One region of the Cellvibrio fibrivorans genome, then DNA from elsewhere that is predicted to be linked to it. Evidence: predicted binding sites of a transcription regulator. Region 1 holds the regulator's gene; the other holds the start of a gene.
The links. The regulator sigma-54, encoded in region 1, starts transcription at its own class of promoters, with help from an activator protein. The targets are predictions, from matches to a motif close to TGGCACANNNNTTGCNNT.
Positions count from the first base shown of each region.

Region 2: cynS (cyanase) is a predicted target of sigma-54. The motif match lies at 2,087-2,104, and genes of this name have one in related genera.

Region 1 is NZ_JAVDVX010000008.1:38,762-43,194, reverse strand. It holds gene lptA (lipopolysaccharide transport periplasmic protein LptA) at 1-515, shown strand, start outside; gene lptB (LPS export ABC transporter ATP-binding protein) at 521-1,246, shown strand; gene J2X05_RS18785 (RNA polymerase factor sigma-54) at 1,450-3,108, shown strand; gene hpf (ribosome hibernation-promoting factor, HPF/YfiA family) at 3,218-3,508, shown strand; gene ptsN (PTS IIA-like nitrogen regulatory protein PtsN) at 3,607-4,059, shown strand; gene rapZ (RNase adapter RapZ) at 4,071-4,433, shown strand, end outside.
Region 2 is NZ_JAVDVX010000001.1:496,208-500,640, reverse strand. It holds gene nirB (nitrite reductase large subunit NirB) at 1-1,474, shown strand, start outside; gene nirD (nitrite reductase small subunit NirD) at 1,592-1,924, shown strand; gene cynS (cyanase) at 2,161-2,604, shown strand; gene J2X05_RS02105 (diguanylate cyclase domain-containing protein) at 2,601-4,121, opposite strand; gene J2X05_RS02100 (nucleoside deaminase) at 4,114-4,433, opposite strand, start outside.

The sequences.
Region 1 (4,433 bases):
GCGACAAAAATGAAACTATTCGCGGTTCGGCGGATAATCTGACCGTCGACCAGAAAAACGGCGTCGCCACCTATACTGGTTCAGTGAAAATCCAGCAGGGCTCACTGGTGATTTCGGCAGACTCTATCGTGATCCACACCAATCCCGACAGCAGTGTTGAAAAAATGATCGCCACCGGCAACCCGGCGCGCTTCCAACAGCAACCGGAAAAGGATCAAGGTGTAGTCACCGCCGCTGCCAAACAAATTACTTATACCCCCAGCAATGAGCATCTTGTGTTGATTGAAGATGCATCGGTCGAGCAAAACGGTGCGGTCATGAGTGGCCCGCATATCGATTACGACTTAGTAAAAGAAGTGATGAAAGCGGCGGGCAGTAATGGTGCATCGGGCAGCGATGGCCAGCGGATCGAAATCGTGATCCCACCCAAGGCGGGCAAAACTGAAACCAGTAACGACCAGCCCGCTGCCGCATCCAGTGCAGCCCAATCCTCATCAACTGAAGCAACCCCTTAACTCATATGCCCAGCCTGCACGCACGCCATCTCGCAAAAAGTTACAAAAAACGTAAAGTCGTTATCGACGTCTCGATTACTGTGGAGAGCGGCCATATCGTCGGCCTGCTCGGCCCCAATGGCGCCGGTAAAACCACCTGCTTTTATATGATTGCCGGCCTGGTGCCCGCCGATAATGGCAATGTATTAATTGACGACCGCGATATTACCCAACTGCCCATCCACGGCCGAGCTCGCGCCGGCATCGGTTACTTGCCACAAGAAGCCTCGATTTTCCGCAAGCTGACCGTCGCCGATAACATCATGGCAATCCTCGAAACCCGCAAGGATCTGGATCGCACCCAGCGCCAGGAAAAGCTCGAATCATTGCTTAATGAATTTCACATCACCCACATCCGCGACAGCCTGGGGATGGCACTTTCAGGGGGCGAACGCCGCCGGGTAGAAATCGCTCGTGCGCTAGCGACCGACCCCAAATTTATTTTGCTCGATGAACCTTTTGCCGGAGTTGACCCCATCTCGGTCAACGATATCAAAGAAATTGTGCGCCATCTTAAGGACCGCGGTATTGGCGTGCTGATTACTGACCACAACGTGCGCGAGACACTGGATATATGTGAGACCGCCTATATTGTAAGCGAAGGCCACATTATTGCCGAGGGCGATGCCGAAACCGTACTCAGCAACAGCAAGGTGCGTGAAGTCTATTTAGGCGAGCATTTCCGTCTGTAAAGGTGGCTAAACCCGTCACCACCAGTGTTACCAACCGCCCGTCAGCAACACCTTCGGCAACACACAAACAACTTGACAAGTAACATTCTTTGATCATTAGGCATAAAGCTTGCTTAAGCTTATTGCTTGCGCGCCAAACCCTGACTAAACTCCACCTATCTGATGTTTTCCATCCTGCGTTATAAGGGTTTGTCGTTCACACAATGAAGCAATCTCTCCAGCTCAAACTCGGTCAGCAGCTGACCATGACTCCGCAACTGCAGCAGGCAATCCGCCTACTGCAACTATCGACATTAGACCTGCAGCAAGAAATCCAGGAAGCGCTTGAATCCAATCCTATGTTGGAAGTGGAGGAAAGCTTCGACAGCCCCAGTAGCACCAATGATTACGAAGGCAGTGAGCTGGATAAAGCGGATTACACTCGCCAGTTAGAGATCGCTGCTGAAGCCGGTACTGACCACGGCACTGACTTTACCGCGAGCGAAAATTTCTCCTCCAGCAGCGCCGACAACTACAGCGAAACCAATAGCTATACCGAAGGCGGTGAAAGCTTCGGTGAAGGTGAGAATTTTGGTGAAAGTGAGAGTTTTGGCGATAGTGATGTGTACGGTGAGGGCGACGGATTTAGTGCGGACGCCGGCGAATGGAGCGATTCCATCCCCAGTGACCTCCCCGTCGACACGAGCTGGGATGATGTTTACCAATCATCATCCAGCAGCAGCTCAAGCAATTACGACAACGAAGACAATGATTTTGAAAGTCGCCGCGCCGCAACTGATTCGCTCTACGACCATCTGATGTGGCAGTTAAACCTGACGCCCATGTCGGATCGCGACCGCGTACTGGCGATGGCAATTATCGATGCGGTGGAACCGAGCGGCATGCTGTCCATCACCATCGAAGAAATTTTTGAAGGTATGCGCAGCGATTTTGAAGAGCTGGAACTCGACGAAGTTGAAGCGGTGCAACACCGCTTGCAACAGTTCGATCCTTGCGGCGTATGCAGTCAAAATCTATCTGAGTGCCTGTTGGTGCAATTGCAACAATTTGATCCGAAAACACCGTTTTTAGACTCGGCAAAATTAATTGCCAAACAATATTTGCCGGTGCTCGGCAGCCGCGATTATCGCCAGCTGATGCGCCGCACCAAATTGAAAGAAGCTGAATTAAGCCAGGCAGTGGCATTAATTCAAAGTTTGAATCCGCGCCCAGGCGATATGATCGCCAATGGCGATACCGAATATGTAGTACCTGATGTATTCGTTGAAAAACGCGATGGCCGCTGGATAGTGGAACTCAATCCGGATATTGCGCCGCGCTTGCGCATTAATTCCGACTACGCCTCTATGGTGAAACGCGCCGACTCCAGCACCGACAACACCTTCCTCAAAGATAATTTGCAGGAGGCGCGCTGGTTCTTAAAAAGTTTGCAAAGCCGCAATGAAACCCTGTTAAAAGTGGCGAGTTGTATTGTGGAAAAACAGCGCGGCTTTTTGGATTATGGTCCTGAAGCGATGAAGCCATTGGTGCTGCACGATATTGCTGAAATTGTTGAGATGCACGAATCGACTATTTCACGTGTCACCACCCAAAAATACATGCACACACCACAGGGTATTTTCGAGCTGAAATACTTTTTCTCCAGCCATGTCAGCACCGACAGTGGTGGCGAATGTTCATCAACTGCAATTCGCGCGATTATCAAAAAATTGGTAAGTGCCGAGAATCCGAAAAAACCGCTCAGCGATAGCAAGATTACCGACCTGCTCGCCGAGCAGGGGATTCAAGTGGCACGCCGTACTATTGCCAAATACCGCGAATCACTCAATATTCCGCCGTCGAATGAACGCAAAACTATTTAGCTATTTAGTTGTATTAGTAGTACCAATAAAGTTCGGATCAAAAAATCACTGATGTAATGCGAGGTTGTGCCAGTCGCAACCGTTTTGTTTCTAGCGAGAGGAAGTATCTATGCAAATAAATATCAGCGGTCGTCATGTAGAAGTTACCGATTCCATGAAAGAGTATGTAACCAGTAAAATTGAGCGCTTAACGCACCACCATGACCGCATCACCAGCACCAACGTTATCCTCTCGGTAGATAAACTTATCCAAAAAGCAGAAGCCACTATCCATGTCAGTGGCAAAGATGTATTCGCTGAAGCTACTCATGAAGATCTGTATGCCGCGATTGATGCACTGGCTGATAAACTTGACCGCCAATTGATTAAACACAAAGAGAAGATGCGCAGCCATCGCTGAGTGCGCGATAGCTCGCCATCGTTAACTGAACCTACGCCGCCATCGCCACCTTGCGATGTCTGCATTATTTATTGAGAGATGCCCAGCATCACCTTGTCATGCAAATTCAATCCCTGATCAGCCCCAGCCGCACCCTCTGCGGCGTCGAAGGGGGCAGCAAGAAACGCGCACTGGAGTTGCTCGCCAACACCATTGCGCAGGATATCCCCGATATTGATGCCGATGAATTGTTCCGCCGCCTGATTGGCCGCGAGCGCCTCGGCTCCACTGGTATTGGCCACGGAATTGCAATCCCCCACTGCCGTATTGAACACTGTAAAGGCACTGTGGGTGCACTGATTACCCTGACCGATCCAATCGACTTCGATGCAATAGATTCGCAACCGGTCGATATTCTGTTCGCGATGCTGGTGCCGGAAGATGCCCACAGCGAACACTTGCAAACCTTGGCAGCACTGGCTGGCGCACTGAACAACGCCGAATACCGCCAGCGCCTGCGCGCCTCCAAAACTAATGAAGCGCTCTATGATGCAGCGCTAACAACCTCGTAAACAGGATTTATATGCATCTGGTGATCGTCAGTGGCTTGTCTGGTTCGGGTAAGAGTACGGCACTCCATGTCCTTGAGGATGTGGGGTTCAACTGTATCGACAACTTGCCCGTCAGCCTGCTACCTGCGTTGGTTGCCCAGATCCAGATCCACAAAGATGACCAACACCGCTTTGCCATTGGTATCGATGTGCGCAATGCCTGGCAAGATCTGGCTATCTTCCCGCAGATGATCAGCACCCTCAAAGAAGCGCATCTGCCCTTCCAGACCCTGTTCCTCGATTCTCAACCACCGGTATTGATCCAGCGATTCAGTGAAACCCGCCGCAAGCATCCGCTGTCAGATAAACATACTAGCCTGGAAGAGGCGATCAGC
Region 2 (4,433 bases), on a different contig from region 1:
GATTGTTTCTGCCGACAATAAAAAATTGTTGGGCGCGGTATTGGTGGGTGATGTAGAGGCTTACGGCACGCTGCAACAAATGTGCGTTAACGGAATGGATTTACCGGAAGATCCCAACTGCCTGATCCTGCCAAATGTGGAAGGTGGCGGTGGTATGGCAATTGGTGTGGATGCGCTGCCGGAAGCGGCGATGATTTGCTCCTGCTACGACGTTAGCAAAGGTGCAATTTGCTGCTCAGTACAAAACGGCGCGCGCACTATGGGCGATATCAAAGCGCTCACCAAAGCTTCGACTGGTTGTGGTGGTTGTACAGCGCTCACTAAACAGGTGATGGATTCCGAGCTGAAAAAACTCGGCGTAGAAGTGAGCAACCATATTTGCGAACACTTCCCGCACTCGCGTCAGGAATTGGCCGATATAGTGCGCATCAAACAAATCAAAACCTTTGATGAGTTGTTGGATGGTCACGGCCATGGTCTGGGTTGCGATATTTGTAAGCCTGCGGTTGGATCGATTCTCGCTGCATTCTGGAACGAATATGTGTTGGATAAAAAGCACATTGGCTTGCAGGACACCAACGATATTTTCCTTGGCAACATGCAAAAAGACGGCACCTATTCAATTGTGCCGCGCGTTGCGGGTGGTGAAATTACCCCGGACAAATTAATCGTCTTGGGTCAGGTTGCCAAACAATACAAACTCTACACCAAAATTACCGGCGGCCAACGTATCGATTTATTCGGCGCGCAATTGCATCAATTACCCGCCATTTGGAAAGTGTTGGTTGAAGCAGGTTTTGAAACTGGCCACGCTTACGGAAAATCATTGCGCACGGTGAAATCTTGCGTTGGCAGTACTTGGTGCCGCTACGGTGTATTGGATTCAGTGGGCATGGCGATCACGCTGGAAAACCGCTACAAGGGCGTGCGCGCTCCGCACAAAATTAAATTCGGTGTGTCTGGCTGTACGCGCGAATGTGCCGAAGCACAATCAAAAGATTTTGGTGTAATCGCAACCGAAACCGGTTGGAGTTTATATGTGTGTGGTAACGGCGGTATGCGCCCACGTCACGCCGATTTGTTTGCTACCGGTTTGGATGATGTGACCTTAATTAAATATATTGACCGCGTGATGATGTTTTACATCCGCACCGGTGATCGTCTGCAACGTACTTCGGTATGGTTGGAAAATATGGAAGGCGGTTTGGATTATCTCAAGAAAGTGGTGATTGACGATAAGTTGTCGATTTGTGCAGAGCTGGAAGCGCAAATGGCCTACAACATTAGCCAATACCAATGCGAGTGGAAAACCACCGTTGAGAATGACGAGCTGCAAAAACGCTTTAAGCATTTCATCAACACTGATGCCACCGATAGCAACCTTGCCTATGTGGTTGAACGCGAACAAATTCGCCCGGCGACGGCATTGGAGCGCAACAATACCAATATCCAGTTTGTTGAGTTGGTTGATTAATGTGTAGCCCGTATGGAGTCTAACGAAATACGGGTTTGGCTTAAAAATTGAAATTTCCCGTATTGCGCTAGGCTCCATACGGGCTACGAATTCAAAAGTATTTTAGTGAGAAATATCATGAGCGAAAAACCCTGGATCAGCGTGTGTGAGTTTGACGATTTAATTCCTGACACTGGTGTTTGTGCGCTAGTGAATAATCAGCAAGTGGCGATTTTCCGTTCGCGTCGCCTGAACGAAATTTTTGCCGTATCCAATTATGATCCGATCGGTGAGGCCAATGTGTTGTCGCGCGGCATTATTGGTTCGATTGGCGATGAAGTGGTGGTTGCATCGCCACTCTATAAAGAGCACTACAATCTGCGCACGGGCGAATGCCTGGAAAAACCGGAGTATAACGTCGCTGTTTACCCGGTGCGGATTGATGATGGTTTGGTGCAAGTGCAGGCGTAATTTTCCTAACGGAAACCACACTCTGCCGCAGTTAATTTTTGTGTAAACTTCCCCCTTCTTCTTCGACTGCTTCATGAGTCGGCTTAATGGGCAAACCTCTTGGTTTGCCCTTTTTTATTTTCGCTTTTTTTGGTTTTTTCTTTTATTTTTCGGGTTGTTGTTTGGCGTAGTTATTGCTCTGCGTAGATGTGTTGTTTCTATTTTTTAACCACTCGCTTAGCGCACAGGAAAACTCTATGAACCGCAATGATGTCACTGAAAAAATAATCACCAACAAAGTGTTAAACGATATTAAATGGTGCGACGTCGCCCAAAAAGTGGGCTTGAGTAAAGAGTGGGTCACTGCTGCTTGTTTAGGGCAGATGACTTTGAATGCCGAGCAAGCCAAAATCATTGGGGATATTTTCGAATTAACGACCGAAGAGCAAAAGTGGCTGCAAGTTGTGCCCTACAAGGGTTCGCTGCCCAGTCCAGTGCCCACTGACCCGCTGATTTATCGCTGGTACGAGATTGTCAGTGTATACGGCACCACGATTAAGGAATTAATCCATGAAGAATTTGGCGATGGGATTATGAGTGCAATCGATTTTAGTATGGATATAGTGCGTGAGTCGGACCCAAAAGGTGATCGCGTCAATGTGGTTTTGTCGGGCAAATTTTTACCTTACAAACAATATTAACGAACCGCTTCCGGCGTTTTGTGCTTGTGCTGGTACATGCGCTGATCCGCAATCTTGGTAAGCTCAAGCGGGTCGGCGCCGTCTTGTGGATAAAATGCGGTGCCAATACTGCAGCCAATTTGAATCGGATATTCCTCAATTAAAAAAATCTCGCTCAGTACCAATTGGATTTTTTCGCTAACAACCCTTGCCTGGTTGAGGTCATCCATTTGATGCAGCAGTATCACAAATTCATCGCCGCCGATGCGTGCAACGGTATCCGAAGTGCGCACGCAGGCGAGCAGTCGCTGTGCAACCTGTTTTAATAATTCATCGCCCAGCGCATGGCCATAGTGGTCATTTACCGGTTTGAATTTGTCCAGGTCGAGCAACATAACCGCGAGTGCCCGCTGATGGCGTTTGCAATAGCTTAGCGCCTGCTGCAAACGGTCAGCAAAGAGTGCGCGATTGGGTAAGCCAGTCAGGCTATCGTGCTGCGCCATGTAGCGAATTTTTTCCTCACTTTTTTTGCGCTCGGTAATATCGCGGCTGACGCCGACAATACCGATAAAATTTCCGTCGGCATCGTAAATGCCGGACGTCCTGATCTCGGCGCACACGGTAGAACCATCTTTGCACCGATGATCCAACTCCGCGACAAAATCGGGGAAGGGCTGGTTGGCTTTAACCGCCGCGATAGTTTTACCCACGGCTGCCTTTACTTTTTCGACCGACTCGGGAGTAAGTGTTTCTTCCAGCGTTTGTTGCATAGCTTCACTGGCCGTGTAGCCACGCAGTTTTTCCACTGAGGGGCTGACATAGGTGAATCGGCCGTTGAGGTCCATGGTCCAGATAACATCCTGTGCATTATCCGCTAACAGGCGATGGCGCTCTTCGCTTTCGCGCAGGGCCTCCAGCGAAAGTTTGCGCTCTATGGCGATTTCCGCGAGATAGGCGGACTCTTCAATCAGTTTGATATCTTCCAGCGTCGGTTCGGCGGCTTGCCCCTGGTAGATGGCAAAGGTTCCCAGCACCTGACCGTGGCGATTGATAATAGGTTCCGACCAGCAGGAGACCAGTCCTGCTTTAGCGGCCAGCTCTTTTACCCCAACCCAACTGGGGTCTTTCTGGATATCGCGGACAATCACACGTTCCCCTGTGATTACCGCAGTGCCGCAGGAGCCAATGCCCTGGTCGGCAGGCAGGCCGTCTACTGCATCGTTGTAAAACGCAGGCAAATTCGGTGCGGCTACCACCCGCAGTCGATTAGTTTTGCGATCAACGAGCAATATGCTGCAGGTCATTTCCGGGCGTATATGTTCGACGCCGACAATAATCCCCATAAGGACTTCTTCAAGCGAATCGTCAGCGGCGATTTGTGCGAGCACATGGTTGTGGCCGCGCTGCCACACATCGGCGCGACGCATCAGGCGCACCATATTGCGCAATTTCAGATTAACCCGGTTGATGTGCACCGCCGCAGCGATCACGACAACTACCCCAAATAATGCCGCAAGTGCGATGTAAAAATTATTCACCTATATCCTCGTTCCACAGCACCGGCTGCCGGGCAATAAAATCCTGCATCAGTTGTATGCATTGGGCATCGTCGCGTAAATCCAGTTCCACGCCGCGGCTGCGCACATAGTCCTCCGGCCCCTTGAAGGTGCGGTTTTCGCCAATAACGACTTTTTTGATGCCATAAAGTAGCACTGTTCCGCTGCACATATCGCAAGGGGATAGGGTCGAATAGAGAGTGGCGCGGCGATAGTCGGCAGCTTTCAAGCGCCCGGCGTTTTCCAGGCAATCCATCTCTGCATGCAATAAACAACTACCTTTTTGTACCCGCT